DNA from 4 places in the Streptococcus sp. 27098_8_134 genome. Region 1 is predicted to be linked to each of the others. Evidence: predicted binding sites of a transcription regulator. Region 1 holds the regulator's gene; each other region holds the start of a gene.
The links. Region 1 encodes Rex, which represses fermentation and respiration genes when NADH is low (regulators of the CRP and FNR family bind a similar motif). Its sites were predicted from a motif close to TTGTGAANTANTTCACAA; they were not measured.
Positions count from the first base shown of each region.

Region 2: a site for Rex is predicted at 1,722-1,739, ahead of O3620_RS02535 (1-propanol dehydrogenase PduQ). Genes of this name have one in related genera too.
Region 3: a site for Rex is predicted at 5,461-5,478, ahead of O3620_RS09125 (class II fructose-bisphosphate aldolase). Genes of this name have one in related genera too.
Region 4: a site for Rex is predicted at 4,681-4,698, ahead of adhP (alcohol dehydrogenase AdhP). Genes of this name have one in related genera too.

Region 1 covers NZ_JAPVYD010000004.1:32,732-40,582, forward strand. The annotation lists gene O3620_RS09510 (L-lactate dehydrogenase) at 24-1,010, opposite strand; gene gyrA (DNA gyrase subunit A) at 1,205-3,664, shown strand; gene O3620_RS09520 (class A sortase) at 3,679-4,434, shown strand; gene radC (DNA repair protein RadC) at 4,596-5,279, shown strand; gene O3620_RS09530 (gamma-glutamyl-gamma-aminobutyrate hydrolase family protein) at 5,348-6,040, opposite strand; gene O3620_RS09535 (redox-sensing transcriptional repressor Rex) at 6,065-6,712, opposite strand; gene O3620_RS09540 (DUF4649 family protein) at 6,833-7,054, opposite strand; gene O3620_RS09545 (DUF1831 domain-containing protein) at 7,177-7,524, opposite strand; gene O3620_RS09550 (cysteine desulfurase family protein) at 7,526-7,851, opposite strand, start outside.
Region 2 covers NZ_JAPVYD010000001.1:532,755-540,605, reverse strand. The annotation lists gene cobT (nicotinate-nucleotide--dimethylbenzimidazole phosphoribosyltransferase) at 1-541, shown strand, start outside; gene O3620_RS02540 (cob(I)yrinic acid a,c-diamide adenosyltransferase) at 554-1,153, shown strand; adenosylcobalamin (AdoCbl) riboswitch at 1,413-1,561, opposite strand; gene O3620_RS02535 (1-propanol dehydrogenase PduQ) at 1,872-3,014, shown strand; gene O3620_RS02530 (BMC domain-containing protein) at 3,111-3,455, shown strand; gene O3620_RS02525 (ANTAR domain-containing response regulator) at 3,480-4,055, shown strand; gene O3620_RS02520 (sensor histidine kinase) at 4,055-5,491, shown strand; gene eutA (ethanolamine ammonia-lyase reactivating factor EutA) at 5,605-7,038, shown strand; gene O3620_RS02510 (ethanolamine ammonia-lyase subunit EutB) at 7,070-7,851, shown strand, end outside.
Region 3 covers NZ_JAPVYD010000003.1:357,119-364,969, reverse strand. The annotation lists gene O3620_RS09140 (ATP-binding cassette domain-containing protein) at 1-626, opposite strand, end outside; gene O3620_RS09135 (metal ABC transporter solute-binding protein, Zn/Mn family) at 845-1,762, opposite strand; gene O3620_RS09130 (pneumococcal-type histidine triad protein) at 1,783-4,215, opposite strand; gene O3620_RS09125 (class II fructose-bisphosphate aldolase) at 4,535-5,416, opposite strand; tRNA gene O3620_RS09120 (tRNA-Leu) at 5,594-5,679, opposite strand; gene O3620_RS09115 (GyrI-like domain-containing protein) at 5,824-6,234, opposite strand; gene O3620_RS09110 (CTP synthase) at 6,305-7,851, opposite strand, start outside.
Region 4 covers NZ_JAPVYD010000006.1:71,433-79,283, reverse strand. The annotation lists gene O3620_RS11650 (DUF956 family protein) at 1-290, opposite strand, end outside; gene O3620_RS11645 (PTS system mannose/fructose/sorbose family transporter subunit IID) at 361-1,302, opposite strand; gene O3620_RS11640 (PTS mannose/fructose/sorbose transporter subunit IIC) at 1,321-2,127, opposite strand; gene O3620_RS11635 (PTS sugar transporter subunit IIB) at 2,172-3,167, opposite strand; gene adhP (alcohol dehydrogenase AdhP) at 3,628-4,647, opposite strand; gene O3620_RS11625 (Cof-type HAD-IIB family hydrolase) at 4,865-5,677, opposite strand; gene O3620_RS11620 (DUF1361 domain-containing protein) at 5,774-6,403, shown strand; gene O3620_RS11615 (NCS2 family permease) at 6,549-7,851, shown strand, end outside.

The DNA of each region.
Region 1 (7,851 bases):
TTTATTAGGAGATGTTTTTTAAATTAGTTTTTAGATGCTTCTTGGAATTCTGGATTCTTCCATGCTTCATCAATAATTGCTTGCAATTCTTTAGCAGAAGCTTGCATTTTTTGAGTCTCAGCATCGTTAAGTGGGATGTTTACTGGACGTACAATACCGTGAGCACCAACGATAGCTGGTTGACCAATGAAGACATTTTCAACGCCATATTGGCCTTCTTGGAAGACTGACAATGGCAATACAGCATTTTCATCGTCAAGGATAGCTTTTGTGATACGAGCCAAAGCAACCGCGATACCGTAGTAAGTAGCACCTTTTTTGTTGATGATTGAATATGCTGCATCACGAACGGAGATGAAAAGATCAACCAAGTCTTGTTCGTTCAAGTCGCGGTTAGCTTGCAACCATTGCTCCAATTTCACACCTGCAACGTTAGCGTGTGACCAAACAGCAAACTCAGAGTCACCGTGCTCACCCATGATGTAGGCATGGACAGAACGAGCATCAATACCAATCTTTTCAGCAAGAGCTTGACGGAAGCGAGCTGAGTCAAGTGAAGTACCTGAACCGATAACACGCTCTTTAGGGAAACCAGAGAATTTCCAAGTTGAGTAAGTCAAAACGTCAACTGGGTTAGCAGCAACGAGGAAGATACCGTTGAAGCCTGATTCTACGACTTGAGTAACGATAGATTTGTTGATAGCCAAGTTTTTACCAACAAGGTCAAGACGAGTTTCACCTGGTTTTTGAGGTGCACCTGCAGTGATAACAACGAGGTCAGCATCCGCACAGTCTGCATAAGTAGCAGCGTAGATTTTTTTAGGTGAAGTGAAAGCGAGGGCGTGGCTAAGGTCTTCAGCATCACCGACAGCCTTTTCAAATAATTGAGGGATTTCAATGATACCAAGTTCTTGAGCAATACCTTGGTTTACAAGAGCAAATGCGTAAGATGAACCTACAGCACCGTCACCAACAAGGATGACTTTTTTATGTTGTTTAGTAGCAGTCATTTCTAAACATCTCCTTATTTTTTTAGGGAACATTTCCCGTACACATTCATTCTACCACTTTTGACATATTTTGTCACGGTCAACTTGTATATCTAGTGATGTAAACGTTTTTACAAACGGTTCAAAATACTGAAAAATTAAAGAAAATGTGGTATAATAAAGGGTAGTTTAATATGAAAGAAAGGCATTTTTTAATGCAAGACAGAAACTTAGTAAATGTTAATCTGACTAGTGAAATGAAGACTAGTTTCATTGATTACGCGATGAGCGTTATCGTGGCTCGGGCACTTCCAGATGTTCGTGATGGTCTAAAGCCAGTTCACCGTCGGATTCTCTATGGTATGAATGAGCTGGGCGTGACACCTGAGAAGCCTCACAAGAAATCAGCTCGTATCACAGGGGATGTCATGGGTAAGTATCACCCGCATGGTGACTCTTCTATTTATGAAGCGATGGTGCGGATGGCTCAATGGTGGAGCTATCGCTATATGCTCGTAGATGGCCATGGGAACTTCGGTTCTATGGACGGAGATGGGGCTGCTGCTCAACGTTATACAGAAGCACGTATGAGCAAGATTGCTCTGGAGATGCTTCGTGATATTAATAAAGACACTGTTGATTATATCGATAACTATGATGCCAGTGAGAGAGAACCTGTAGTTCTTCCTGCTCGCTTCCCTAACTTACTTGTAAACGGTGCGACAGGGATTGCGGTTGGGATGGCGACCAATATCCCACCGCATAATCTTGGTGAGTCTATTGATGCAGTTAAGCTTGTCATGGACAATCCTGAGGCAACAACTCGCGATATCATGGAAGTCCTGCCTGGACCAGATTTTCCGACAGGAGCACTTGTTATGGGCAAGTCTGGCATTCACCGGGCTTATGAAACAGGGAAGGGTTCGATTGTTCTTCGTTCTCGCACTGAAATCGAAGAGATGAAAAATGGCCGAGAGCGAATTGTCGTAACTGAGTTCCCTTACATGGTTAATAAGACTAAGGTCCATGAGCATATTGTTCGCCTAGTGCAGGAAAAATGTATTGACGGTATCACAGCTGTTCGAGATGAGTCCAACCGTGAAGGGGTACGTTTTGTTATTGAGGTTCGTCGTGATGCCTCTGCACATGTCATTCTAAATAACCTTTTCAAACTGACTCAGATGCAGACCAATTTCAGCTTCAATATGCTGGCTATTCAAAATGGTGTGCCGAAGATTCTGTCTCTTCGTGAGATTTTGTTGGCTTATATTGAGCACCAAAAGGAAGTGGTGACTCGACGGACGGCTTTTGATAAAGAAAAGGCGGAAGCTCGAGCTCACATCTTGGCTGGTTTGCTGATTGCGTTGGATCACATTGATGAAGTGATTCTCATTATCCGTAATAGCGAAACGGACGCAGAAGCCCAAGCTGAATTGATGGCTAAGTTTGAGCTGTCTGAGCGCCAGAGTCAGGCTATCCTTGACATGCGTCTGCGTCGTCTGACTGGTTTGGAACGTGATAAGATTCAGTCAGAGTACGACGAGTTGATTGCTTTGATTGCGGACTTGGCTGATATTTTGGCTAAGCCTGAGCGCGTTATAGCTATTATCAAGGAAGAGTTAGACGAGGTCAAACGTAAATTTGCGGATGACCGCCGAACTGAGCTGATGGTGGGAGAAGTTCTTTCTCTTGAAGATGAAGATTTGATTGAGGAAGCGGATGTTTTGATTACCCTGTCTAATAAAGGCTATATCAAACGTCTGAATCAGGCTGAATTTACCGCTCAGAAACGTGGTGGCCGCGGTGTTCAAGGGACTGGTGTCAAAGACGATGACTTCGTCAAAGAGCTGGTTTCAACAAGTACCCACGATAGACTGCTCTTCTTTACCAATAAAGGCCGAGTTTATCGTCTCAAAGGATATGAAATCCCTGAGTACGGCCGGACAGCCAAAGGCTTGCCAGTAGTCAATCTCTTGAAACTGGATGAAGGAGAGACGATTCAGACTATTATTAATGTTCAGCAAGACCGCAGTGATGATTCCTATCTCTTCTTTACTACCCGTCATGGGGTGGTCAAACGGACCAGTGTAACGGAATTTGCTAATATTCGTCAGAACGGTCTTAAGGCTTTGAATTTGAAGGATGAAGACGAGTTAATCAATGTCTTTCTGACAGACGGTGCTGCAGACGTTATCATTGGTACTAAGTTTGGTTATTCTGTCCGCTTTAATGAGACAGCTGTCCGGAGCATGAGCCGTATAGCTACTGGTGTTCGCGGAGTCAATCTTCGAGAGGGCGATCAGGTCGTTGGAGCTGGTGTGATTGCTGAGGGAGACGAAGTGCTTGTCATTACTGAAAAAGGCTATGGTAAGCGAACTCTTGCTAGCGAGTACCCAACCAAGGCCCGTGGCGGTAAAGGGATTAAAACAGCCAATATCACTGATAAGAACGGGCCTCTTGCTGGTCTGATGACTGTTACTGGCGAGGAAGATTTGATGATTATCACTAATACAGGTGTCATCATTCGGACCAGTGTGGCTAATATTTCTCAGACCGGTCGCTCAACCATGGGAGTTAAGGTCATGCGTCTGGACCAAAATGCACAGATTGTCACCTTTACAAGCGTCGAAGCAGATGATAAAGAAGATGTAGCAGAGGAAGAAAACGAATCGTAAAAGAGGACCTCTATATGGTACAAGGAAAAAGAAGTCGAAAAAGAAAACAAAAAAGCAAAAGAAATATTTTTATCAATATTGTTGCGACATTATTAATTATTGTGGCTCTTGGCTTAATCTTTAATGCGCAAATCCGAAACATGATTATGGTTTGGCATACCAACCAATATCAGGTTAGCAAGGTTTCTAAAGACTCTATTAATAAAAATAAAAATGCCGAGACTAGCTTTGATTTTAATAAGGTAGAGTCGCTTTCTACAGAAGCGGTCATAAATGCTCAGTGGAAAGCCCAGCAACTGCCCGTTATCGGAGGCATCTCTATTCCAGAAGTATCCATGAATTTGCCGATCTTCAAAGGACTGGATAATGCTGGATTGTATTATGGTGCTGGTACGATGAAAGAGACCCAGCAGATGGGGCAGGGAAATTATGCCTTGGCTAGCCACCATGTTTTTGGCATCACAGGGGCTAGTAACATGCTCTTTTCCCCACTGGATCGTGCCAAGGCTGGTATGAAGATCTATATCACCGATAAAGAGCAAGTCTATACTTATGTAATCACCAGTGTTGAAACGGTAACTCCGGATCGAACGGATCTGATTGAGGATACAGAAGGTGTTACAGAGATTACTTTGGTTACTTGTGAGGATGCCGCGGCAACCAACCGGACTATTGTCAAGGGAACATTAGAAGGTTCTGTCGAGTATGATAAGGCTCCTAAGGAAGTTCTTGAATCTTTCAGTAAGTCTTATAACCAAATGCAGATCTAAAGTTAAAAACATTTCACTCCAAAGGTTAGGAATAACGTTGACTTTTGGAGTGTTTTTTTATCTAAAATTTGTTTTGGACGAAAGATTTTCAATCTTTATTTTTTGTATTTATTCTTGTTGATTTTAATTCTTTTTCCGAATTATAAGGTAAGGAGGTTTCTATGTATAGCATTTCATTTCAAGATGATATTAGCATAATGCCACGGGAGCGTTTAATGAGAGAAGGAGCTGAAAAACTCAGTAACCAGGAGCTTCTATCAATCTTTCTCAGGACAGGCAACAAAAAAGAAACTGTTTTTCAAGTTTCTCAAAGAATTTTATCATCTATTTCCAGTTTGAACGATCTCAAGCATTTAACTTTGCAGGAATTGCAGACTATTTCTGGAATCGGTCCAATTAAGGCTGTGGAGCTGCAGGCCATTATCGAATTAGGCCGTCGGATTAACCGAGCAGAGGTTCTTCAGAAAGAGCAGATTATGGGCAGTCAAAAATTAGCACAGAAGATGCAGCAGGAATTGGGAGATATGAGGCAGGAGTGTTTGGTTGCCATTTATCTTAATAGTCAAAATCAAATTTTGCACCAGCAGACTATTTTCATGGGGACGGTCAGCAGAAGTATTGCTGAGCCGAGAGAAATTCTCCACTACGCTCTCAAGCACCTGGCGACATCTATTATACTGGTACACAATCATCCATCAGGCTCAGTCGTTCCTAGCAGAAACGATGATGAAGTGACGCAGCATATGAAAGAAGCGTGTGAGATGATGGGCTTGGTTCTTTTAGATCATTTAATTGTGTCCAAGTCCAACTACTATAGCTACCGAGAAGAGACAGATTTGATATAATTTGATTTTCGTGAATATAAAAAACTTCTATTCGTGTAGAACAGAAGTTTTTCTAGGAATAGAGGATTTTAAAGAATATTGACAACATAATCAAAGAGAGCTAAGTCTCCTTCTCTGGAGCCAAACAAGAACTCTGGGTGCCATTGGACACCAAGAAAAGGACTGCCGTCAGTAGAAGTGATTGCTTCAATAATTTTATCGCGAGGATCATAGGCGATGACTTCTAGGCCAGCGGCTAAATCCTTGATACTTTGGTGGTGGAAGGAGTTGATTTCAGATGCAGGGCCATAGATTTCGTGCAAAATAGAGCCGTTCTTGGTTACCATGCTTTGAGTAGTGTACTCAGCAGAGCTATCTTGCCAATGATCTTCAATGTCTTGATGAAGAGTACCGCCTAGGGCGACATTATAAAGTTGGGTTCCGCGGCAGACGGTGAAGATTGGTTTATTTTGACGACGGGCTTCCTTGATTAAAGATAATTCAAAAATGTCCCGTTTGAGTAGATAATCATCGCTGTCAATGGCTTTTTCTTCTCCATAAAACTGGGGACATACATTCTGACCGCCTGTGATGATTAATTTGTCAACAATGGAAACATATTGTTTTGCCATTTCTTCATCACCGATTGGCAAAATCATTGGAATTCCGCCAACTTCTTTAACTCCCTCAACGAATCCTGTCGCCGTATAGCTCATATGGATGAAGTGATCGTCTGGGATTTCTCTTTCATTTCCGGTTATTCCAATAATAGGTTTACTCATAGAGTGTTTAATACCTCTTTCAAATTAATAATCATTTTTTCTCATGAAGTAGAGCAGAGTCTGCAGTTCGCTAGTCAGGTCAACATACTGGACGACCACGTCCTTAGGTAGGGATAGATTTACTGGCGAGAAGCAGAGAATACCTTTAACACCCGCTTGAACTAAGATAGATGCAACTTCTTGGGCTTTTACGCTAGGTACAGTTAGGATGGCAGTTTGCACATTTCCTAACTGTATTTTTTCTTTTATTTGGGAAATTCCATAGATAGGAATCCCATCGCTGGTTGTGTTGCCAACTTCTGGATGATCATCTGTGTCGAAAGCCATTACAACTTTCATTTTATTGCGCTCATGAAAACGATAGTGCAGCAGAGCACGTCCCATATTACCAACGCCAACAATCATGACATTGGTGATAGCATTGTCGTTTAAGAGGTCAGCAAAAAAGTTCATCAATTTCTTGACATCATAGCCAAATCCTCTGCGGCCAAGTTCACCGAAATAAGAAAAATCTCGTCTGACGGTAGCAGAGTCAATGCCAATAGCTTCAGCGATTTGCTTGGAGTTGGCTTTCTCAATCTTCTCAGCATTAAACCGTTTAAAAATACGATAGTAGAGCGACAGTCTCTTAGCAGTTGCTCGGGGAATTGTAGTATTTTTTTCAGTTTTCACAAAATCACAACCTTTCTAATTCTATTTTATAGGAAGTTTGTGAAAAAATCAACTAATTAAGGATGTTTGATCTATAAAAAAGAAAATCAGTAATTGTTGGGAATGGTAGCTTAAAAAAACTCAGTCCTGGTAGGGACTCAGGTCTAGCTGGTACATCTGACGGTACAAGTCCCCAATTAGCCCTGTAAATGGTAGTTGGTATCCATTATAAGTAACAGAAAGCACCTTGTGCGAGTCAGGAACTGTGACGCAGCCAGAGAAGGCGAGAAGAAATTCATCGAAGTCTTCATAGGTAAGTGTCCGTTTCACTTTATATGAGTCCAAATAGGTCAGTTCAACCATCGTTAATCCTTTCATTTGTTTAAATGTTCATTTTGATATTCTTCAAGGGTTCTAAGCAGAAGTCAAGCTCGTTGGAATTTTCAAGAGCCTAAAGCAAAAAAGCAAAATTACGAGAATCTTGCTTATTGTGGTGTCTTTTCAAAAATATTTCTTTCAACCAGGCTGTCCATCAAGAAATAAAATTTTTGCTGGATAATGTGATGGTCTTCTGATTTGAAAATATTGACCAAGCGCAGGCCTGATTTGTCAGTGATGTTGATTTTGAAACCATTCAAATCTTTATTGACGATGATTTTCAGCAGAAAGCCATTTCCGCTGTTGGGAACAGATTCCAGCAGACGAGAGAGTTCATAGTTGCCAACCTTGCTTTCAGCGAATGTATTGTCGCGCAGGGTAAATTTCTTGACATTTGGGTGAAGTGAATAGGTATATTCACAGTTTGCTAAGCTAACAGATGTTTGAAAGGCCATCTTATCCTCCTAAAATTTCTTTTAATTTCTTTGTAAATGATTGAATCTCTTGCAGAGTCGTTTGGTCCGAAGTACTGATCCGAATGGACTCATACAAGCGGTTGGAATCCTTGCCATACATAGCTTGCAAGACATGACTGGGTTGTATAGCTCCGGCTGTGCAGGCTGAGCCTGTTGAAATGGAAAAGCCATTTAAATCCATTTGAAGCAGGAGCAGGTCATTCTTTTGATTGGGAAATCCCAAATTGATGACGTAAGGCAAGCTTGGCTGACTTTCATTTAAGTAATAGTCAATGTCCGATAAGTCAGCAAGTAAGCTGTTTTTTA
Region 2 (7,851 bases), on a different contig from region 1:
CACCACCACCTCAGCTGCTGTTATTGCTGCAGTTCTCGGTCTTAAAGCAGAAGACGTCACAGGCTATGGAGCTGGTCTGACTCAGGATATGAAGGCTCATAAAACTGCCGTTATCCAGCAGTGTTTGGATCGTCACGCTCCTTATGGAGATATTCTGGATCTGACCGCTAAGCTCGGTGGGCTAGATATGCTGGCGATGGCAGGCACTCATCTCGCCTGTGCCAGCTATCAGCTGCCTTGTGTAGTGGACGGTCTTATCTCTCTAACGGGGCTTCTGATTGCCCATCAGCTGACTCCTCATGTCTTGGACTATACCTTTGCTTCCCATGCTTCGACGGAGCCTGCTTACAAACTGGTCAGTGACTTTCTAGGACTGGAGCCTATGCTTTTGCTGGACATGCGGTTGGGTGAAGGCTCGGGCTGTCCTTTGGCTTTCTTTCTGCTGGAAAATGCTGTCTACACCATGGAGCACATGCCAACCTTTGCAGAAGGCAGCTTGAAAGAAGAAGATTATGTTGATATTCGCAAAAATGTGACTTAAAGGAGGAAAAATATGCAACTCTATACAAAAACAGGTGACAAGGGCTTGACCAAGCTAGTTGGCGGTCAAAGTGTCGCCAAGGATGCAGAACGGGTTAATGCTTACGGAACTATTGATGAGCTGAACTCTTGGATTGGTTATACTATTACCAAGCTGAACAAGGATGATAAGCTGAGAGATGAGCTACTCCAGCTGCAGCATTATCTCTTTGACTGTGGTTCAGACCTCTCTACTCCTAAGGGAGTTTACCCTTATAAGGTCGATCAGCAGCTGATTGACTGGATTGAGGAGAGGATTGATACCTACGCAGAAATTCCACCAGCTTTGGAAAGGTTTATCCTGCCGGGCGGTGACGAGATTGCTTCCATGATTCATGTGGCTCGGACCATTGCAAGACGGGCAGAGCGTCATATCGTAGGGGCTATGTGGACTACAGAAATTAACAATAATGTCCTGATTTTTGTCAACCGTCTATCAGATTACTTCTTTGCCTTGGCTCGAGTAATCAACTTTACTAAAAATCAAGAAGACATCGCCTATGAAAGAGGTGCTAAGGTCTTCCACAATATCACCAAGGCAGATGTTGAGCGTTGGGCAAGCAAACGCCAGTGACAAAAAGAAACAGAAAAAGTTCTGTCTTTCCAAATTGACTTTACCAAGTCTTGGAAGGACAGAACTTATTTTAATCTTCTAAAAAAGAAAGCCGCCTATACATCATTGTATCTTCATGCTAAGCTTCGTTGATTAGCACTAGCTTTCCAATTATTGACTCTGCTCCTTTGCAGAAAGACAAGTGAAACCTCATCTTTAGAAAATTAACGTACTTAAACGTAGAGTCAATAATGGAAACTAAGCTAAAATGTTTGTTCCAAACTGACATCACTACCTTACATCGAGGCATGAAATCTACTAAAATTTAAGAATAAAGACCTGACTTAAAGCTGAAAAGCTTATCACAGTGGCGGGACCGCGCTGGATTTGCACCAGACTTCCATACCCTTAAAAGTACTAAAATCAATTTCCTAGTAACTAAATTGTAACACCTTTCACAGGGAATTACAAGGAAAATGAACTAAATTTTAATAAAAATTTAATTCTTCAAATAAACTTGGCTTTGTAAGGAGATTCGGCAGTAAAAATTTCTTATATTAATGACTTTTTCATTGCCTTGAAAGCGCTTTTGTGTTATAATTCAATATAGTACAAAGGGGTACTGAAGATAAATAAGCAATGAAGCTATATGAAAATGCTGTGACGTGTGTAGGGGAGCAGTCTTATTTTCATATAGTTTCTTTTTGTTTAAAAATAGATACAACAGAAAGGAGAAAAGATGTATAAGATTTCCTATAAGACTGAATTGCATGTGGGAAAAGGCGCTCTGCAGCAATTAAGCCATTATAAAAACGAGCATATTCTAGTCGTTGCCGATCCTTTTTTGAAGACATCTGGCACGTTGGATGCCATTTTAGCCAACTTTGATGACAGCAATGACATTGTTGTTTTCACAGACATTGTGCCTGATCCGCCAATCGAAACGGTTGTGGCTGGTATCAAGAGTGCAGGAGACAAGCCAATCAGCATTGTGCTTTCTATTGGTGGCGGATCTGCCATTGATGCTTCCAAGGCTATGTATTATTTTGCCAAGAAGCAGGGTGCCTTCTCAGAGGCTATTCTCATCGCCATTCCTACAACAAGCGGAACTGGATCTGAAGTAACGTCCTTTTCTGTCATCACGGATGCAGAGAGAGGTACCAAATATCCTTTAGTGACCAAAGAAATCCTTCCGAATGTAGCTATCTTAGATGCGGATTTGGTTCTGTCACTTCCTGGTAACATCACGGCTGACACTGGAATGGATGTACTGACCCATGCCATTGAAGCTTATGTATCGACCAAGGCTACGGACTTCTCTGATGCCTTGGCTGAAAAGGCAATTAAGCTGGTCTTTGAATACCTGCCTAAAGCCTACAAAAATGGTCAGGATGTAGAAGCGCGTGAAAAGATGCATGCAGCATCCACTCTGGCTGGTATGGCCTTTAACACAGCTTCTTTGGGTATCAATCACAGTCTGGCACATGCGGCAGGAGCTAAGTTCCATGTACCTCATGGTCGTTTAAACAGTATTTTAATGCCCCATGTCATTCAGTATAATGCTGGTATCGAATTCAACAATCGGAACCGGCAGGCGACAGACAAGACTGTAGCAAGTCGCTATCAGGATATTGCCAAACTACTGGGATGCAGTGCTTCAAGCCCTGTGTCAGGAGTGAGACAGCTGGTTGAAGCTATCAAGAAGCTGCAGAGAAAGTTGGAGATGCCAACTTCTCTCAGAGAATATGGTGTGAAAGCAGATGCTTTTGCTCAGTACAAGGTAGAAATTTCAGAAGCTGCTCTGCATGATGGCTGTACTCCGACTAACCCTCGCGTCCCTACGGCAGAAGAACTGCTTAAAGTATTAGAGAAAGCGTTTTAATCCTCTGAATTGCTGTTATGCCAAAATTATTGTATAATGATTAAGAGCGTGCAGTACACTTCTGAAGGTTTAAAATCATGAAGAAGGTTTACTAAATTGGAAGAAAAACAAAGAATGATACAGGAATACGTTCCTGGGAAACAAGTGACCTTGGCGCACCTTATCGCTAATCCTGATGAAGTCATTTTTGAAAAATTGGGATTGCAGGCAGAAATCAAGGATGCGATTGGAATCTTGACGATCACTCCGAGTGAAGCGGCTATCATTGCGGTTGATATTGCGACCAAGGCTGCGGATGTTCAAGTTGGTTTTGTGGATCGTTTCAGCGGCTCTGTCGTGATGACAGGTGACATTTCTTCTGTTGAGGCAGCTCTCATTGCCGTTTTACAAGGTCTGGAAGAGATTTTGGGCTTCTCCAGCACTGTCGTAACACGGACATAAAAAATCAAACTGTCGAGGGGAAGTATGAAAGGCAGAATACTAATTGTTGATGATGATCCAATTGTAAGATTAGATATCCGAAATATATTAGAAGCAGCTGATTATGAAGTGGTGGCTGAGGCATCCGATGGCTTTGAGGCTATTGATTTGTGCCAGAAATATCGTTGTGACTTGGTCATGATGGACATCAAGCTTCCGCTTTTGGATGGCCTGACAGCGGGTAAGAAGATACTCGAAGATGCGTTAGCCTACAGTGTGATTCTACTGTCAGCCTACAGTGATGAACACTATGTTCAAAAAGCTAAAACCAATGGGATTAGTGCTTACTTGGTTAAACCTTTGGATGCCAAGTCCTTGATTCCTATGGTAGAGGTCTGCATTGAGAAGGGGCGCCAGCTTCAGCAGATGTCCAATGAAATGGTCAAGCTGTCGAAAAAGATAGACGATCGGATTGTGATTGAAAAGGCCAAAGGCTTACTGATGGCTCGTGATCATTTGTCAGAGCCAGAGGCTTTCAAACGCATTCGGACAATTAGTATGCAAAAGAGAGTGCCGATGATTGAGATTGCTAAATTGCTGGTGCTCCAAGATGATGTGTAATGATGTATAAAGATAAGATAAAGCAGCTTTGTCAGGAACAGACAAATTTGGATGAGGCTGATATCGAGCATCTTGTCCAAGAGGCTGACGAATTATTGAAAAACTCAGCTTATGCCAATGAAGATGTCTTCATTGATGTAAAGAATATCTTTTCGGAACATGCCATTGTCATCTTTCACAAAAAACCGGAAAGCAAGCTCAGCTTGTACGAAAACTCGGTCGTAGGTGCTATGGCCTATCTGGAAAATGAGCCAGGTGTTATTCGGACCTTGGAGACGGGCGCTCCCTCGATAGGGCTTTCGGCCAGATCGCAGGAGGGCTTAGCCATCCATCAGACGGTCTTTCCGATAGTGAGAGAAGAGCGCGTCATTGGAACGCTGATTATCGAAAGAAATGCTCCCCAGACTTTACCAGACCACTTTTCTTTAGATAAAGAGGACGACGGTTTTGAGTTGCGGAGCACTCCTGAGATTTCAGCTCAAGAGCAGTTTGTTTTATTTGATCATATAGACGAAGCTTGTTTGGTCTTTGACCGGCAGGGCTATCTCAAGTATTTCAATCAAGCAGCTGCCGACTCTTATCGTCATAAGCTGGGCTATATGGACTCGATTGAGGGAATGCACTACAGCAATCTAGTCTTAGACAGTCTGACTTTTGAAGAAATCCAGCAACTGGGACCGCAAGCCCCTCAAGAAAAACCTCACCAAGTTGAGGTACATTATGGCACTTATTGCTTTTTGGTCAAACGCTATCTGCTGGCTGAGAGTGAAAATGTGGTCATGATCTGTAAGGATATTACAGACATCAAGGAAAAGGAAGCACAGCTCTTAACCCATACAACTACCATTCGTGAAATGAACCATCGGGTAAAGAATAACTTGCAAACCGTTGTTTCCTTGCTGCGACTACAGGCTCAGCAAAGTCCAGGAGCAGACACCAAAAAAGCTCTTAATGACAGTATGAATCGTGTGCTCTCCATAGCGGCGACTCACGAGCTCCTGTCTTCTCAGCAGGATGACAGCATTCAGATTGAGCATCTGCTGAAGAGAGTTATCGAAAATGTTCAGCGTTGTTTTTCCGGGCATAGGGAAATAACCCTTACCTATAGCCTGGAACCGGAACTCTGTCTCGATAGCAGCCGGGCCACTTCACTGGCGCTAATCGTCAATGAATTACTGCAGAACAGCTATGAACATGCTTTTAAGGACAAAAAAAATCCAGAAAAACCGCAAATCCGTTTGCAGGTTGGACTTAAAAATGATATAATAACTTTAAAAGTACTGGATAATGGTAGCGGTTACAATAAAGAGCATTCCTTTGAGAATCATCTGGGTCTACTCTTGGTGGAGCGCTTTGTCCAAGGAAAATTGTTTGGAACCTTGTCTATCCACTCAGACCATGAGGGAACGGCAACGACCATTCGTTTTAAAAAATAAATACTACCAGACTAACAATGATGTCAGTCGAAAAAAGCAATGACGCTTGAAGAATGTAAATGAACTCTGTTTGTTTGCATTGCTTTGAGCGTCTTTTTTTGGAGGTTTTTAGTATGTCAGATAAAATTTTGAGTGTGGGGCTCGATATCGGGACAGCCACTACACAGCTGATCTTGTCAGAGCTTACCATCGAGAATATTGCTTCTGTGTTTACTATTCCTCGTGTCTATATTACAGATAAAAAAGTTCTTTATAAAAGTGAAATTATCTTCACACCAATTTCGGATCAACTCTTGATCGAGGTGGATAAGATCAAAAACTTTGTTCTGAATGAATATGCGAAAGCAGGCATTCAGAAAAAAGATATTCAGATGGGAGCAGTCATCATTACTGGTGAGACGGCTCGCAAGGAAAATGCCAGTCAGGTGCTCCAAGCACTGAGTGGCTATGCTGGTGACTTTGTCGTTGCGACGGCTGGTCCAGATCTTGAAAGCATCATCGCTGGTAAAGGGGCCTGCAGCCATCAGTATTCTCAAGAGCATCATACATCAGTAGTCAATATTGATATTGGTGGGGGGACTTCCAATCTGGCAGTCTTCCGAGAAGGAGATGTGATTGATACAGGGTGTTTTGATATCGGAGGTCGGCTGATAAAGATGGATCCGCAGACCCAGCGGATTAGCTATATTGCTCCAAAACTGCAGACTATCATTGCAGAGCAGGGACTTCAGCTGGCAGTTGGTGAAACGGTCCATCGGGCTGATTTGGATCGGCTGATTCAAGAAATGGTCTCCGTATTAGAACAGTCTGTAGGAATTGACAATCACAGTCCTTACTATGAGCTTCTACAGACCAACCACGGTCTCAAGTTGAACTATGATCTCCACTGCGTATCTTTCTCTGGTGGTGTAGCTGATGGAATATACTTGGAAACGACCTCGGCGGATGATTTCCGCTATGGGGATATCGGTATCCTGCTTGGCAGGGCGCTGAGAAAATCCAAGATTTTTGATCAAAAGAAAGTCATCCAGTCAGCTGAGACCATCCGGGCAACCGTTGTTGGAGCGGGCAGCCATACGACTGATGTCAGCGGCAGCACCATTACCTACATCTCTGATATCCTCCCTATTAAGAACATTCCAGTTCTCAAACTGGCTGCTTCTGATGAGCATGAGGATAAGGAGGGGCTGCAGCAGATTATCAAGGACAAGGTGGCTTGGTTCACACTGGAAAATGAAGTCCAGCAGGTGGCTTTGGCAATCAATGGAGAAAAAAGCCCAAGCTTCGCCCGGGTTTTGGAATACGCAGAGGCTATTGTCAAGGGAATGAGAGAAAGCATTGAAAAGAAAATTCCGTTGCTAGTGGTGGTCAGAGAAGATATGGCCAAGGTTCTAGGCCAATGTCTCTTTGCTCAATTGCCTAAGGATTATCCATTTGTCTGCATTGACTCAGTGGATGTTCAAAATGGCGACTATATCGATATTGGTAATCCAGTCATTGAAGGATCGGTCTTACCGATTGTCGTGAAAACATTGGTGTTTAATTAAACTTTTATTTACACAAAGGAGGAAGTAATCCATGATTTTGAAAACAAAATTGTTTGGTCGGCTTTACGAATTTAAATCCGTAAAAGAAGTGCTGGCCAAAGCCAATGAGTACAAATCCGGGGATCAGCTAGCCGGAGTAGCAGCAGAATCTGCTGAAGAGCGTGTCGCTGCTAAGGTTGTACTAGCTCAGCTAAAACTGTCTGATTTGTTCAATAATCCAGTAGTTCCTTATGAAGAAGATGAGGTAACACGGATTATCATTGACGACGTCAATCTTCGTACTTACGAAAAGATTAAGAATTGGACAGTAGAAGAGCTGCGTGAATGGATCTTGGATAACAAGACTAAGAACGTGGACATTCAGTGGCTGTCTCGTGGGTTGACTTCTGAAATGGTAGCAGCGGTTGCTAAGTTGATGACCAACTTGGACTTGATTGTAGCTGCCAATAAGATTGTCATTACCAAACATGCCAATACAACGATTGGTATGCCGGGAACATTCTCTTCTCGTCTTCAGCCTAACCATACCACAGATGATCCAGACGGTATCATGGCTTCTACTATGGAAGGTTTTGCTTATGGATGTGGGGATGCTCTCTTAGGATTGAACCCAGTAGATGACTCAGTAGAAAGTACCAAACGCGTCTTGCATAAGTTTAACGACTTCATCGAAGAGTACAAGATTCCAACTCAGCACTGTGTGCTAGCTCACGTTACTACTCAGATTGAAGCTATGAATCAAGGTGCTCCGACAGGATTGGTCTTCCAATCTATCGCTGGATCTGAAAAAGGAAATGAAGCCTTTGGTTTTGA
Region 3 (7,851 bases), on a different contig from region 1:
GTTGTTTCTTCTTCCTGATTGATCTGGGTAATGGCCCGGCGAATGTTATCCTTGACCGAAACATCCAAACCAATGGTCGGCTCATCTAAAAAGAGAACCTTAGGATTATGGAGCAAGGAAGCAGCAATGTCCGCACGCATCCGTTGACCCAGTGAAAGAGTCCGCACGGGGTCTTTGATAAATTCCTTCAAATCCAAGACTTCATTCAAAAAGTCCATGCGCTTATGGAAAAGTGAGTCTGGCACATCATAAATCTCCTTTAAGACCGTGTAGGTCTCTTGCAGAGCCAAATCCCACCACAGCTGGGTTCTTTGTCCAAAGACAACTCCAATGTCCTTGACATAATCTTGACGATTGTCCTGCGGAATTTTACCGTTAATCCGACACAAACCAGAAGTGGGCTTCAAAATCCCGGTCAGCATTTTAATGGTTGTCGACTTCCCAGCACCATTAGCCCCGATAAAGCCTAAAATCTGTCCCTTAGGAACCTCAAAGGTCAAATCCTTGACCGCCTCAAAGGTCTGCTTTTCAGGATGAATAAAGGAGCGCAAAGCCCCCTTCAAGCCTGGTTCCTTAACCGTCTTCACAAAATTTTTCTGAAGATGCTCTACTTCTATCATTGCCATACGTTTCTCAATATCCTATCATTCATTCATCTTACAAACCATTTCCCTACCAAACTCAGGAAAATAGAATCTTATCTCCTCACTATACTACCACTTTTACTTCCAAACTAACATAGGAAATTCAAAAATAATTATCATATTTTATCACACACCAAAAAACCCACCCTTACGGGCAGGTTTCTGTTTTGTAGTCTTCAGCTAGATTATGCTTTACCTTCTCATTTCAATTCTTTAGCCAAGATACTCATGTTTTCTTCTAGATTCTCTAGGTAGTTTTTATCATTTTGAGGATCGGCTTCTAAAGGATTGAGAGTTTTCAGTCTGACTCCCGTTGACTTGACGAGCGTTTCTGCCACTTTCGACGATGCATTGCTTTCGGTAAAAATCGTTTTAACTTTATAGGTTTTCACAAATTCTTGAATTTCAGTAAGCTGCCTTGCATTTGGCTCTTGTTCAGGAGAAACCCCTGCAATACCTAGCTGCTGCAAACCAAACCGCTTTGCTAAATACGAGAACGCAGTATGTTGAGTGACGAAAGTCTTTTGCTTAGCCTTATCAAAGATTGGCTGGTATTTTTGGGTCAATTCTTGAGCTTTAGTAATGAAATTCTTAGCATTTTTTTGATATATTTCCTTGTGTTCTTTATCGAGTTCAGACAGCTTATCTGCAATAATCTGTGCTTCTTCACCAGCTTTTTCAGGATCTAGCCAGGTATGAGGATCGTAGAGAGTTTTTTCATCAATTCCTTGGCCAGCTTCCACATCTTCCAAACCCGGTACACGTTCCAGGGGCATTCCTTCGGAAGCTTCAAGTACTTTCACCTTAGATTTTTGCAAATTTGGATCTAGGCTCCCCGCCCATGACTCTAAGGTATGTGAATGATAGACAAAAACATCCGCATCATAGATAGCCGCTATATCATTAGCTGATGGTTCAAATGAATGGATCCCTGTACTAGATTGAATCATGCGAACATCATTCAAATCACCAGATACTTCTTTAACCATGGCATAAACCGGATAAAAACTGGTCACAATCTTCAAACCTTTAGCTTGTTGTTCTTCTTTCTGAGTACACGCTCCCAGCATCAGAGCTAGTATACTCAGCATTAGTAATACTGCAGTTCTTTTTTTCATACAATACTCCTTCACCTCAGCTAATCAGTTACTTCTGTACTTGACACAGAAGCTGAAGAAGCAGATTGCAGCAAGGATAGCAATTTTTCTGCTTCTGCCATGATGCCATTATTATCCATAGTCCCTAAATTAAGATTATTTCGCAATCCTGTTAAGGTCTCAGTTGCATTGGATTTCAAACTTGGATCCGTCGTCTTTTCAAGTAAGTCTTCCGCCTCTTGCAACTTAGCTTCTACTTTAGCAGTTTCAACTTGAGGTACTTCTGGCTCAGTTGGTGTTTCCTCTTCAACTTCTTCTTGAGGTTTCTCTGGGCTAACAGCATCCTCCTTGTCATCTTTTTTACCTAAAACATGATCACTTGCATTCCCCCATCCATCGCTAGACTGTGGTCGCTCATCTGGATGTTCAACATAATACTTGATAGTTGCAAATAAATCCTCTAATGTATAGCCATTAGGAGCTCGGTAAGTCTTATCATCGAACCAAGCAAATTTGATGTTGTGGTAGTGATCCTTATGAGGGATAATCAGATTACCATTTTTTACTTCTACAGTATGCTCAACATTGTAAGGCAGACGAACGAGCGGTATCCGTTTCTCTCCTTGAACACGTTCGTAGATAGCAGCCGCACTTTCTCCACTTGGATTGGCTTTGGAATCATCTGTTGGTGCAGGTGGAAGCAGACCTTTTTCTTTAGTATACGCCTGAGCAGCTGCTTTTTCTTTAGCTGAAAGACTATCTTTTCCTATCCAGTGACTGTGTCCCATATGAGGGGTTACATAAGCATCTCCTTCGTCGCTGATAATATCCCGGGCATCAAAGATATATCCATCAGATGTCGTATATTTGTCAGCCAGCTGGGCTACTCGAACTTCGGTTTCAGTATACTCAATCTGTGAATTTGCTTTGCCGAGACGTTCTGGATGATTGATAGGCGCAAGAAATGCTAATAAGTCATCAATTAATTGCACCTTATCACTTGTCTCATCATTCAAACGCTTCACTAAATCATCCAAGGCTTGAAAATCTGACAAACGTCCCTTATTTTCTAGCAATTGCTGATGGGCCTGAGTCAGAAGACCATATACCTTATCATAAAACTCTTGATCTTTCGGTTCAACTGATTCTTTCTTAGCTTGCAGGACATGAGGTATGCTTTTCTGCTTCGCCAATTTATTTTCAATCGCTGTAATAATCTCTTTAGGCAAGTCTTTAGCTAAAAGATAGCGGGACACTCCTTTATCCTCTAGCACATAACCGTCAGCTATTTTCCTAACGACCTGCTGGATTAAATCCTTATCCAATGAATCCGCATGTTCCAAATTTAACTTTGGAGGAAGAATCGGTTTTAAAGCTGGTTGAGATGGAGTTAGTATCGGAGTTGGTATAGGTCTATAAGGTGTCAATCCTAACATAGGTTTATTAGGCTGACTTATAAGAGGAATTGTCCGAGCAAGCTTTTCTTCCAATGCCGACATTTGTGTATAAGGAATAAAGTGATAATGATTACCATGCGGCACTGCTACTCCATTTTGTGTTCGACTAGTAATTTGTGCTGGATCAAAGATCAAGCCATCTGATTCAACATGACGCTGACTAAGTGGAAGATTATAAAGTTGCTGAAGGAGACCCTTAACATCTTCTCCTTGACTCGGTTGATAGTTGTTTGAAATTTGAGTAAAAGTAGGTTGTGTCTGTATCCAGCCACTGCTTCCATTATTATACGAACGGCTGACTACAGTACTAGCTACTTTTCCTCTACCTGATAGGTAAGCTTGAGCTGCAGCTAGCTCACTAGGCGACAAATCACTCTTTGGGATATAGTGAAAATGATCACCATGAGGTACAATATACGCATCTCCCGTATCCTCAATAATGTCTGAAGCATTAAAAACATAGCCATCATCTGTTGTATAACGGCCTTGAGCTCTAGCTGTTGCTACTTCATTGCTTATTTTCGTAACATTATGACCATGTTCCTGCTTTTGACGATTAATCTCTTCCTTACTGCGAATATTATCCGCGCGAGCTATATCTTTCAGATAAACATAATATTGGCCATTAACCTTGATAACATATCCACCCTTGACTTCATTGACAATATCCTCAGTCCTAAGTTGATAGTTGGGATCTTTCATCAAAAGATCTTCGCTGAAAATAGCATCATATGGAACTTTCCCATTATAATAATGATAGTGATCACCATGAGAAGTAACATAACCCTGATCAGTAATCTTGATAACAATCTGCTCCGCGTTAATCCCTTCTTTTTTGCTTACTTCGTCAGGCGTTAACTCCTCAGACTTTTGAACAGCTTGCTTACCATCAATATAGCTAACACGATTGGATTTTTTAATCGAACTGTTTGCCTGATAATAACCTAACTGATGAGCAAAAAGACCCACAATAGCAATGACAACAATTCCTATTAAGTATTTCTTATTTTTTTCCATTGAATATCACTTTCTTTTTTGATTACATAGAATTCGCTAAAACCTATCACAATTTACAATTAACTCATAATATACCCCCAAAGAAATCATCTAAATATTTTTTTCTATAAAATATAGCAGAAACTCAATTTTTAACAACTTATTAAATTCTTTAACTAGTTAATTAACTGGTTAATATTTTACTCCTCATCATCTAGTCTGTCAAGATTTTTTTATTAGATTGTAAGAAAAATATTATTTATTCTTTACTTGTCCAATTATCATAATACAAAAAACCCACCCTTACGGGCAGGTTTCTATTTTGTATGGTTAAGCTAGATTAAGCTTTACCTTCTGAACCGAATACGTCGATACGTTCTTCAACTGATGCTTGGATAGCTTTTACACCATCAGCCAAGAATTTACGTGGGTCGAAGAGTTTCTTCTTGTCGTATTCTGCTTCGTTTGCTTCGTAGTCACGAGCAAATTTACGAGTTGCGTTAGCGAATGCGATTTGGCATTCAGTGTTAACGTTAACTTTGGCAACACCAAGTTTAATAGCTGCTTGGATTTGGTCATCAGGAATACCTGAACCACCGTGCAATACGATTGGGAAGCCTGGAAGAGCTTCTGTCAATTTCTTCAAGTGGTCAAGGTCAAGACCTTCCCAGTTTGCTGGGTATGGACCGTGGATGTTACCGATACCAGCTGCCAAGAAGTCGATTCCAGTTTCAACCATTGCTTTAGCGTCTTCGATTGGAGCCAATTCACCTTTACCGATGATACCGTCTTCTTCACCACCGATAGTACCAACTTCAGCTTCTACTGAGATACCTTTAGCGTGTGCTTTTTCAACAACATCTTTAGCCAATTTAAGGTTTTCTTCTACTGGAAGGTGTGAACCATCAAACATGATAGAAGTGTAACCAACTTCGATACACTCAAGTGCATCTTCGTAGTGACCATGGTCCAAGTGAATCGCAACTGGTACAGTGATGCCCATTGATTCTACAAGGTTAGCGATCAAGTTACGAGCAACTTTGTAGCCACCCATGTATTTAGCAGCACCCATTGAAGTTTGGATAAGCACTGGTGCTTTCTTAGCTTCTGCCGCACGCAGGATAGCTTGAGTCCACTCAAGGTTGTTTGTGTTGAATCCACCAACTGCGTAACCATTGTCACGAGCTGCTTGGACAAATTTTTCTGCTGAAACGATTGCCATTCTTATCAGGCCTCCTCTTATTTTTTGTGGTTAAACCACTTACATTGTTTATTTTATCACTTTTTCACTAAAATTGCTAGTTTTTCCTGAAATTTTAAAGAATTACAGGGAGACACTCAGCCTCTTTAAGCGTCTCTAGTGGAAAAAGAAAAAGCTGACCAAAGCCAGCTTACTTGATGCGGAGAGAGGGACTTGAACCCTCACGACCTAAAGCGGTCACAGGATCCTTAGTCCTGCGCGTCTGCCAATTCCGCCATCCCCGCGATTGAGTACCTTACTAGTATAACAGGACAGCTAAGGCTTGTCAAGAAAATTTTTGACTTTATTTCAAAAAATCAACTTTCTACTCAATCAGCAAATTTAGGAAATCTAAGCGAAAATGAAGCTAAGGAAGGAACACCGAAAACTCAAGGTTGCTGAGTCGCAATAAAGACAGCCACCGTTTGGTCGGGATCGTATTTTTCAAAGTCAATAGTGTAGTCCCGATGAAGCTCACCTGTTTCTTCTGCCTGCCAAATCCTCTGCCAAGCATGAAGAATCGCTTGCGTATCTTCCTTATCCGCTTCAAATACTTGATAGGTCTGCTCGGATGTATCAAAATCATAGACGTCCCCATCTGTCAAACGACAGATAGAGAGGCTGTAGTCTCCTTTGTAATCACTAGCATAGTCATGATAGACAGCATAAACCGGTTCCCCTTGGGCAAAAGCTTCTTTCACCGCTTCCTCTTGTTCCTGCCAGAGAGCCTGGATTTTTTCTATACAATGCTCATCTTGAAAATTATTAGTACGAATACTAGCTAAAATGTTTAGAAACATCTTCTTCCCTCCTTTTGTTTTTTATTATAACATTTCTCTAAAAAAGTCGCTTAGGTCAGACAAAGCAAGTCTATCTATCCGAGCTCTTTTCTACCGCTGCTGTGACAAAGGCTGTATAAAGACCTTCAGGTCGGTTCGGTCGGCTAGAAAGCTCTGGGTGATACTGACAGGCTACGAAGAATTTATTTTCTGGGATTTCCACTATTTCGACCAAGCGATTGTCTGGTGAAACTCCTGAAAATACAAATCCAGCTGCCTCAAACTGCTCGCGGAAAGCATTGTTAAACTCATAACGATGACGGTGACGGCGCTGCACGACTTCTTGATAGTCGTAAGCCGCTGCTGCCTTAGAGCCACTCTTAAGTTTAGAAGGATAGAGCCCCAATCTCAGCGTTCCACCCAAGTCTTCGACATCAATCTGATCACGCATGAGGTCAATAATCGGATACGGTGTGTCTGGATTGAGCTCCGCTGAGTTGGCATCCGCCAATCCTAGGACATGACGGGCGAATTCGACACAGGTTAACTGCATGCCCAAACAAATCCCCAACATAGGCACATCCTGCTCACGCGCATAGCGGATTGCCTGAATCTTCCCCTCAGTTCCTCTCTGACCAAAGCCGCCCGGAACAATAATCCCATCCGCACTTCCAAGAAGCTCTGCTGCATTTTCAGCAGTTACCTGATTCGCATCGATCCAGTTAATCTTAACTTCCGCATCATTGGCATAGCCGGCATGCTTGAGCGCTTCGACAACTGAAATATAGGCATCTGGCAACTCGACATACTTGCCGACCAGAGCAATTCGGACCTGACTTTTCAGATTCATCACTTTTTCTACCATAGCTGACCACTCTGTCATATCTGCCGCCGGCGTATCCAGCTTCAGATGGTCACAGACGATCTGGTCCATCTTTTGCGCCTGCAAATTGAGAGGAATTTGGTAGAGATGCTCCACATCTAGTGACTCAATGACCGCCTCAGGCGCTACATCGCAGAATTGAGCCAGTTTATTTTTGATGTTTTGCCCAGCTGGCTCTTCTGTGCGGATGACCAGCATATTAGGCTGAATCCCCAGACCGCGCAACTCTTTGACAGAATGCTGAGTCGGTTTGGTCTTCATTTCTCCAGCTGCCTTGAGGTAGGGAAGAAGGGTCGTATGGATATACATGACATTATCTGCTCCGACATCCGCCTTCATCTGGCGCAGAGCTTCTAAGAAAGGAAGAGACTCGATGTCCCCTACTGTACCTCCGACCTCGGTAATAATTACATCCGAGTCCGTCGTCCGTGCAGCCCGCTTGATCTTGTCCTTGAGAGCATCCGTAATATGCGGAATGACTTGGACCGTTGCCCCCAGATACTCGCCTTTACGCTCCTTGCGCAGGACTTCGCTATAGATTTTACCAGTGGTAACATTGGAGTATTTATTGAGATTGATGTCAATAAAACGCTCATAATGCCCCAGATCCAGATCCGTCTCGGCTCCATCATCTGTGACAAACACTTCCCCATGCTGGTAAGGGCTCATGGTCCCCGGATCAATGTTGATATATGGGTCAAACTTCTGAAGCGTAACCTTGAGGCCTCGATTCTTCAAAAGCCGGCCCAAGCTAG
Region 4 (7,851 bases), on a different contig from region 1:
ATATGTTCTCGCGCAATTTTGAGAATCTTACCAGAGTCTTTGGAGGCAAAGAGAAACTTTCCTTTGTCAGTCCAGATTTCAAAGTGGCGGCTGACTTTTTTGCCAGAAACATTAGCACCGATAGTAGTGATGCTAGTCCAAGGCAGCTGAATATAATCTTCTACATTGGCATCAGCGTAAAACTCCAGAGCTGTCTCGCCGATTAGAAATTTCCCAACCTTTCCGCCTAATCCAAGATAGGAAACGCCAGTGGTATTAAACTCAACTGTTTTGTTTTGTGACTGTGCCATAGAGTAACTCCCTTTTAAATAATATAGCTATTATACCACAATAAAAAGAAGGCCGAAACCTTCTTTTTGATTACATCAAACCAGCAACGTGAGCTAGTACACCAACTACGAAGAGGGCGATGATGATAGTGATAGGGGATACTTTCTTCTTAAGCAACCACATACAAGCGAAAGTTAGAAGCAGTCCCATCAAACCAGGAATCAAGGAATCCAAGTTTTGTTGGAAAGTTGTAACTTTTTCAGGGGTTTGAGATAGTCCTTGACCTACTTGAGCAAAGGCTTCTTGGATACCTTTATAGCCACTAGACAATTTGTCCCAATGGATATATGCTTTATCATCTAGCTTAACAGATGAAACGTTAAAGACAAACTTAATAGATACCCAGCGCTCAACCAGAACAGCCAAGATAAACATACCAAGGATTGAAGCACCTTTGGTAATGTCCTGAAGGATACCACCAGACATGTCTTTAGTGATTTCAGAACCAGCCTTGTAGCCCAATTCTTGTGTGTACCAGAGGAAAGCCATCCGGATAGCATTCCAAGCTAAGAAGAAGATAAGTGGACCAATGATATTTCCAGTCAAAGCAAGAGATGCCCCAAGTGCTCCAAGGATAGGACGAACTGTGAACCAGAAGACAGGGTCTCCGATACCAGCCAGAGGTCCCATCATACCGATTTTAACCCCTTGGATAGCCGCATCGTCAATTGCTGCACCATTTGCTTTTTCTTCTTCAAGCGCAAGTGTAACTCCGATGATTGGAGCTGCAACATATGGGTGAGTGTTGAAAAACTCCAAGTGACGCTCAAGAGCAGCAGCTTGATCTTCTTTTTTAGTATAAAGTTTCTTAATAGCTGGAATCAGTGAATAAGCCCAGCCCAAGTTTTGCATACGTTCGTAGTTCCAAGAACCTTGCAAGAAAGTAGAACGCCACCAAACTTTTTGACGGTCAGCCTTTGAAAGAGTCAATTTTCCTGACTCATCAGGTTTTACAGTATTTAATTCTGTCATGATAGTGTGTCTCCTTTCTTAGTAGTCTTCTAGGATGTCGCCAATTGGATCGTTAGATGAGGCTGTTGCTCCGCCACCGCCATTTTCGCCTTTTTTAGACAGGGCAAGGTAGATGAGGGCAATAGCGACACCGATTGCACCGAGGGCAATCAGAGTGAGTTCGCTGACAGCAGCCAAAGCAAAACCAATAGCGAAGAATGGCCATACTTCACGAGTTGCCATCATGTTGATAACCATGGCATAACCAACGGCTACGACCATACCACCACCGATTTGCATACCTTCTGATAGCCAAGCTGGCATAGCTTCAAGAGCAGATTTAACAGACTCAGCAGGAATCATCAAAAGAAGTGCTGCAGGGATAGCAATACGTGCTCCTTGCATGAAAAGAGCGATAAAGTGAGCGCGTTCAACTCCTTTAATGTCTCCTTTTTTCGCAGCAGCATCTGCACCGTGAACCAAACCGACTGACAAAGTACGGACAATCATAGTCAAGAAGAGACCAGCAACAGCAAGTGGAATAGCAACACCTTGTGCTACAGCGATTCCTTTGCTTGAGAAGTCTCCGCCCAGTACCATGATGATGGCAGCGGCAACAGAAGCGAGGGCAGCATCAGGTGCTACAGCAGCTCCGATATTAGCCCAGCCAAGAGCAATCAGCTGGAGAGAGCCACCCAGCATAACACCAGCAGCCAAATTACCAGTTACCAGTCCAATCAAGGTACAAGCAACCAGCGGTTGGTGGAATTGGAATTGGTCTAAGATACCTTCTAGACCAGCTAAGAAGGCAACAAAGACTACTAAAACCATAGAAATAATAGACATGTTCTAAATCCTTTCGTAAATTAATAAAAGCAAAACGTTTGATTCTACTGCACGTTGGCTTTCTTAATCAAATCAAACAAATCTTTTTTAGAGTCATTTGGTACTTTACGTACGTCGAATTCAACGCCAAGGTCGCGCAGTTTTTCATAAGTGGCAACGTCTTCCTTGTCCATTGACAGTACGTTGTTGACCATCGTTTTACCAGTTGAGTGAGCCATGGAACCAACATTAAGGGTCTTGATTGGCACACCGCCTTCAACAGCACGAAGGGCGTCTTGAGGAGTTTCAAACAGAATCAAGGCATGTGTGTTGCCAAAGCGAGGGTCTTTTGAAACGGCAATCAATTTGTCGATTGGGACAACATTGGCTTTGACATTACCTGGTGCAGCTTGCTTGATCAATTCTTTACGAAGTTCATCTTGAGCTACTGAGTCAGAGGCAACGATAATACGATCTGCTTTTGAATCTGGTGTCCAAGCTGTTGCTACCTGACCGTGCAGCAAACGTGTGTCGATCCGGGCAAGGTTGATTTTGAGCTTGCCGTCGCCGATTACAGTCCCTTCAGGGATAGCTGCTTGGGCAACTGGAGCAGCTGCAGCAGGAGCATTTGCTTCTTCAGCAGCAGGGTTCAGCTCTTCAGGCAGAGCTTTGACTCCTTCCTTAGCTTCTTTGATGATGTTAGCAACAACAGCTTCAACGCCGGCGTTGGCATCCATCATCCTTTCTGTATAAGCTTGAATCAGCATAGGCAGGTTCAAGCCTGTAATGATAGCGAACTTGCGGTCAGGATTTTCACCCATGACACGGCTAGCTTGGTTGAATGGAGAGCCACTCCAAAGGTCAGCCAAGACCAACACTTCATCGTCCGCATCAAACGAAGCCACAGCGTCATTGAACTTTGCATAGAGATCATCTGGTCCTTCGTTGGGCATGAAAGTTACAACTTGTACTTTTTCCTGCTCACCGAAAATCATAGAACCTGATTGATGAATACCAGCAGCAAATTCACCGTGGCTAGCAATAATGATTCCGATACTCATTATTGACATTCCTCCTTATAAAATGTTTGACTTAAGTTTTAAGAAAACTTTAAGGCAAGTTTATTATAAAACGTTTTCATGAAAAATGCAAGCGTTTGTTCCTAAAAACGACTTTTTCTTTCAAAAATGTCAGTATTTGCTGGAACCCTGATAAATATAGGTATAAGCAAACCTTAGCTATAGAAATGTTTTAATAAATTAGGAAAACAGAAAATAAAACAGATTAATATATGAAAAAACGTTGAAATAATATGAAAGAGACTTTTGAAATGACAGAAGAGAATTTTGTTTGAGAAAGTGTTTATTTATCAAAAAAGAAAGAGGAGGACCAAAGACAAGAATTCGCATCTTATGTCTTTAGCCTCCATCTATAATGGCAAAAGTTTCTAATAATATTAAGTCTGCCCATCATATGTTTCCAAGAGCTTGGTAAATGTTGGGACTGAAATGCTTTAAAGTATTAGTGTGTGAAGTCAAGGACCATACGTCCCTGAATGGTACCCGCTTCCATTTCGTCAAAGACATCCACTGCATCTGAAACAGGGCGTTTTTTAACGACAGGAACCACTAATCCTTCAGCACCAAACTGGAAGGCTTCTTCCAAGTCCTTACGTGTACCAACGAGGGAACCGATGACTTGAATGCCATCTAAAACTGTTTTGACAATGCTGAGATCCATCATTTCAGATGGTAATCCAACGGCAACTACCCGACCGCCAGCACGAACAGAGTCAACAGCTTGGTTGAAGGCAACTTTAGAAACGGCTGTTACTACGGCAGAATGAGCACCGCCAGTTTTTTCTTGGATAAGAGCAGCGACATCTTCAACTTCATGACCGTTGATGACGATGTCAGCACCAACTTCTTTGGCCAGAGCGAGCTTGTCATTGTTGATATCAACAGCGACTACATGGGCATTAAAGACTTTCTTGGCATATTGAACCGCTAGGTTACCCAAACCACCTGCTCCAAAGATTACTGTCCATTGGCCTGGCTGCAGCTGGGCTTCTTTGATAGCCTTGTAGGTAGTTACACCGGCACAAGTGATAGAAGAAGCTTGGGCAGGATCCAGTCCTTCTGGAACTTTGACAGCATAGTCGGCTGTAACGATACATTGCTCTGCCATCCCACCGTCAACAGAATAACCAGCATTTTTTACTGTACGGCAAAGGGTTTCGCGGCCAGTTGTACAGTATTCACAAGCGCCGCAGCCTTCAAAGAACCAAGCGACACTGACGCGGTCTCCGACTTTGAGGCTTTTTACATCTGGAGCGATTTCTTTGACAATACCAATACCTTCATGTCCTAGAACGCGGCCCGGTACCTTGCCAAAGTCACCATGCGCGACGTGAAGGTCTGTATGGCAGACACCGCAGTATTCAATGTCAACGAGAGCTTCCCCTGTTTCAAGAGGACGAAGTTCCTTATTTTCGATGAGTTGGACATTGGTTCCTTCTGGATTTACAACAACTGCTTTCATAAGTAGTTTCCTCCTGTTATTTAGTTTTCAATTATGTTAATTATATCACAAACTCAAACAAATGGCAAACGCTTACAATTTCAAGTAAAAGTAACCTTTAAAACTATGGTACTGCGGATAAGCTCCGATTTTTAAAGCTTTTGAGCATGATTGAGGTCGAGAGAATACAAAAAATAAAAGACAAACTCTCGAACAGAGTTTGCCTAATTGTCTACTTTTATAAAAAGAGTTTGTTTAGCTCGTGGGCGACGCCATCTTGGTCGTTAGTCAAAGACAACTGCTGGTCGGCGTATGGCAGCAGGTCAGTATTGGCATTTTTCATGGCATAGCCGGTGCCAGCAAAGGACAGCATCTCAGTATCATTTTGCTCATCGCCAAAGGCAATCAAATTTTTACGATCTACATTGAGAACATTAAGCAGGTATTGAAGGGCGAAGGCCTTATTGACCCCTTTTGGAGCACACTCGAGAATGTTGAGCGGTCCGCCCCAAGAGTTGATGGCAAGTTCATGCTGGTAAAAAGCATTCATTTCCTCTGCCAGAGCATATTTATCAGCTGCTCGCGTCTGCAGGAGAATGGCGTTAGGATTCTCCGTTACCAAGTTGGCTTGAAACTGATTTTCAGGCTTAAAAGCATCGATGCCAAATAGCTTGGGATCAGCAATTTCTTCATTGGGATTGGTGATGTAGAACTTATTGCGGTATTCGCCGGCAATGAAATCCGCTTCAATCTCATCCCTACGCTTAACCATATCCAGCAGAAAGGACTTGTCCAGCGTCAGCGATTTTTCAAAGTCCCATTTCTTTTCTGGAATGTGAGTCAAAGAGCCATTGAAGTTGATCATGGGCGTATTGAGCTCTAATTCTTTATAATATTTCAAAGCCATTCGGTAGGGCCGTCCTGTTGTGATAATGACCTTGTGGCCCTTTTGGGAAATTTTTTTGATAGTTTCTTTAGTGAAGTCCGACAGATTGCTGTTAGAATCCAGCAAGGTGCCGTCCAAGTCCACAGCGATTACTTTTTTTGTCATGTGAGTCTCTTTTCAGTGATAATACAGACTATTATAACAGAATTCAGTGTAAATAACACGACTTATGTTATAATGGTGCTCTAATCAGTCACAATTATGACACACCAAGGAGGAGCTTTTCGTATGCGTAAACCGATCATGATTCATGCTCTTTTTCTGATAATTGCCTTTTTTATCTATATCCAATCTCTAAATGGCGGTCCGACCTATCTCATTTGGAATATGACCTTGGCCTTAATCAGCTATGATGTAGCTGTCTTGACACTTTTATTCAAGAAACAGAAATGGATCTATCCTCTTCTTTTCCTCTTGTGGTTGCTTTTCTTCCCCAACACTTTCTATATGATTACAGATTTGATTCACATGACTTGGGTGGCAGATGTTCTGAGTAAGCCAAGTGTTTTCATGCTCTTTTTAGCTTTTGTTTCCAGTATTTTATTCGCGATTTTCTGTGGGATGGAGAGCTGGTATGTCATCAAGGAAGGCTGGAAGCTTAACTGGTATTTGGACTTGTTGCTGACGGCAGCTCTGTCGGCTGTGTCCAGTCTGGCTATCTACATAGGACGTTATGATCGCCTCAATAGCTGGGATTTATTGCTTCATCCTCAGATGGTTCTACAGAAGCTCTTGCAAACTTTGCAGCCTGATCGACTGCCTTTCATTCTTGGTTTTACTTTTTTGCAGTTTATGAGTTTGGTATTTCTGATGAGAGATAATAAAAAATAAGAACAGTGAGACATTCACCTTGAAAAAGTGAATGTTTTTTATTATAATTTAAAATATCGTTCGCAAATAAACGAAATTCAATATGTTTTTATTTGTTATTGAACTAGATGTTAGAAATTTTACTCAAAAGGAGATTTATTGAAAAATGGATAAATTTTTCAAACTGACCGAAAAAGGGACAGATGTCCGGACAGAAGTTTTGGCTGGTCTGACGACTTTCTTTGCCATGTCCTACATTTTATTTGTCAATCCGGCTATGTTGGCTCAGACAGGTATGCCTAAGCAGGGTGTTTTTCTAGCTACGATTATCGGGGCTGTTGCCGGCACCTTGATGATGGCCTTCTTTGCCAACCTGCCTTATGCGCAGGCGCCGGGTATGGGGTTGAATGCCTTTTTCACTTTTACGGTCGTCTTTGCCTTGGGCTACACTTGGCAGGAAGCCTTGGCTATGGTCTTTATCTGCGGAATTATTTCGCTCATTATCACTCTGACCAAGGTGCGTAAGATGATCATCGAGTCAATTCCTGGCTCCTTGCGCGCAGCTATTTCAGCTGGGATCGGAGTATTTCTGGCTTATGTAGGTATTAAAAATGCCGGCTTGCTCAAGTTTTCAATCGATCCGGGCAATTATACAGTAGCTGGCAAGGGAGCAGATAAGGCTGCAGCGGCTATTACGGCTAATTCAGCAGCAACTCCAGGTCTGGTAGACTTTAACAATCCAGCGGTCCTAGTAGCCCTGGTCGGTTTGGCCATCACAATCTTCTTTATCGTGAAAAATATCAAGGGTGGTGTTATCCTATCCATCCTAGTAACGACAGTGGTAGCTATTCTGGTTGGCTTGGTTGATTTGTCAGCCATTGACTTTGGGCAGAATAACATTGGCACTGCTGTTAGTGAACTGGGGCAGATTTTTGGGGTGGCAGTAGGTCCGAAAGGTCTGGGTGCCCTCTTAGCAGATTCGGCTCGCTGGCCTCAGACATGTATGGCCATTCTGGCTTTCTCCTTGACAGATATTTTTGATACCATTGGTACCTTAATCGGTACAGGCGAAAAGGTCGGGATTGTGGCGACTTCTGGGGAAAACCATGAATCAGAAGGTTTGGATAAGGCGCTTTACTCGGATCTCATCGGAACTTCTATTGGCGCCATTGCTGGAACCTCTAACGTGACGACTTATGTGGAGTCTGCAGCTGGTATCGGAGCTGGAGGCCGAACAGGTCTGACCGCCTTGGTCGTAGCCATCTGCTTTGCGGTGTCAAGCTTCTTTAGCCCACTCTTGGCTATTGTTCCTAATGCTGCAACTGCACCGATTCTCATTATCGTGGGGATTATGATGCTGGCTAGTCTGAAAAATATCCATTGGGATGATATGGCGGAGGCTATTCCAGCTTTCTTTACTTCTATTTTTATGGGATTTGCCTATTCTATCACTCACGGGATAGCAGCTG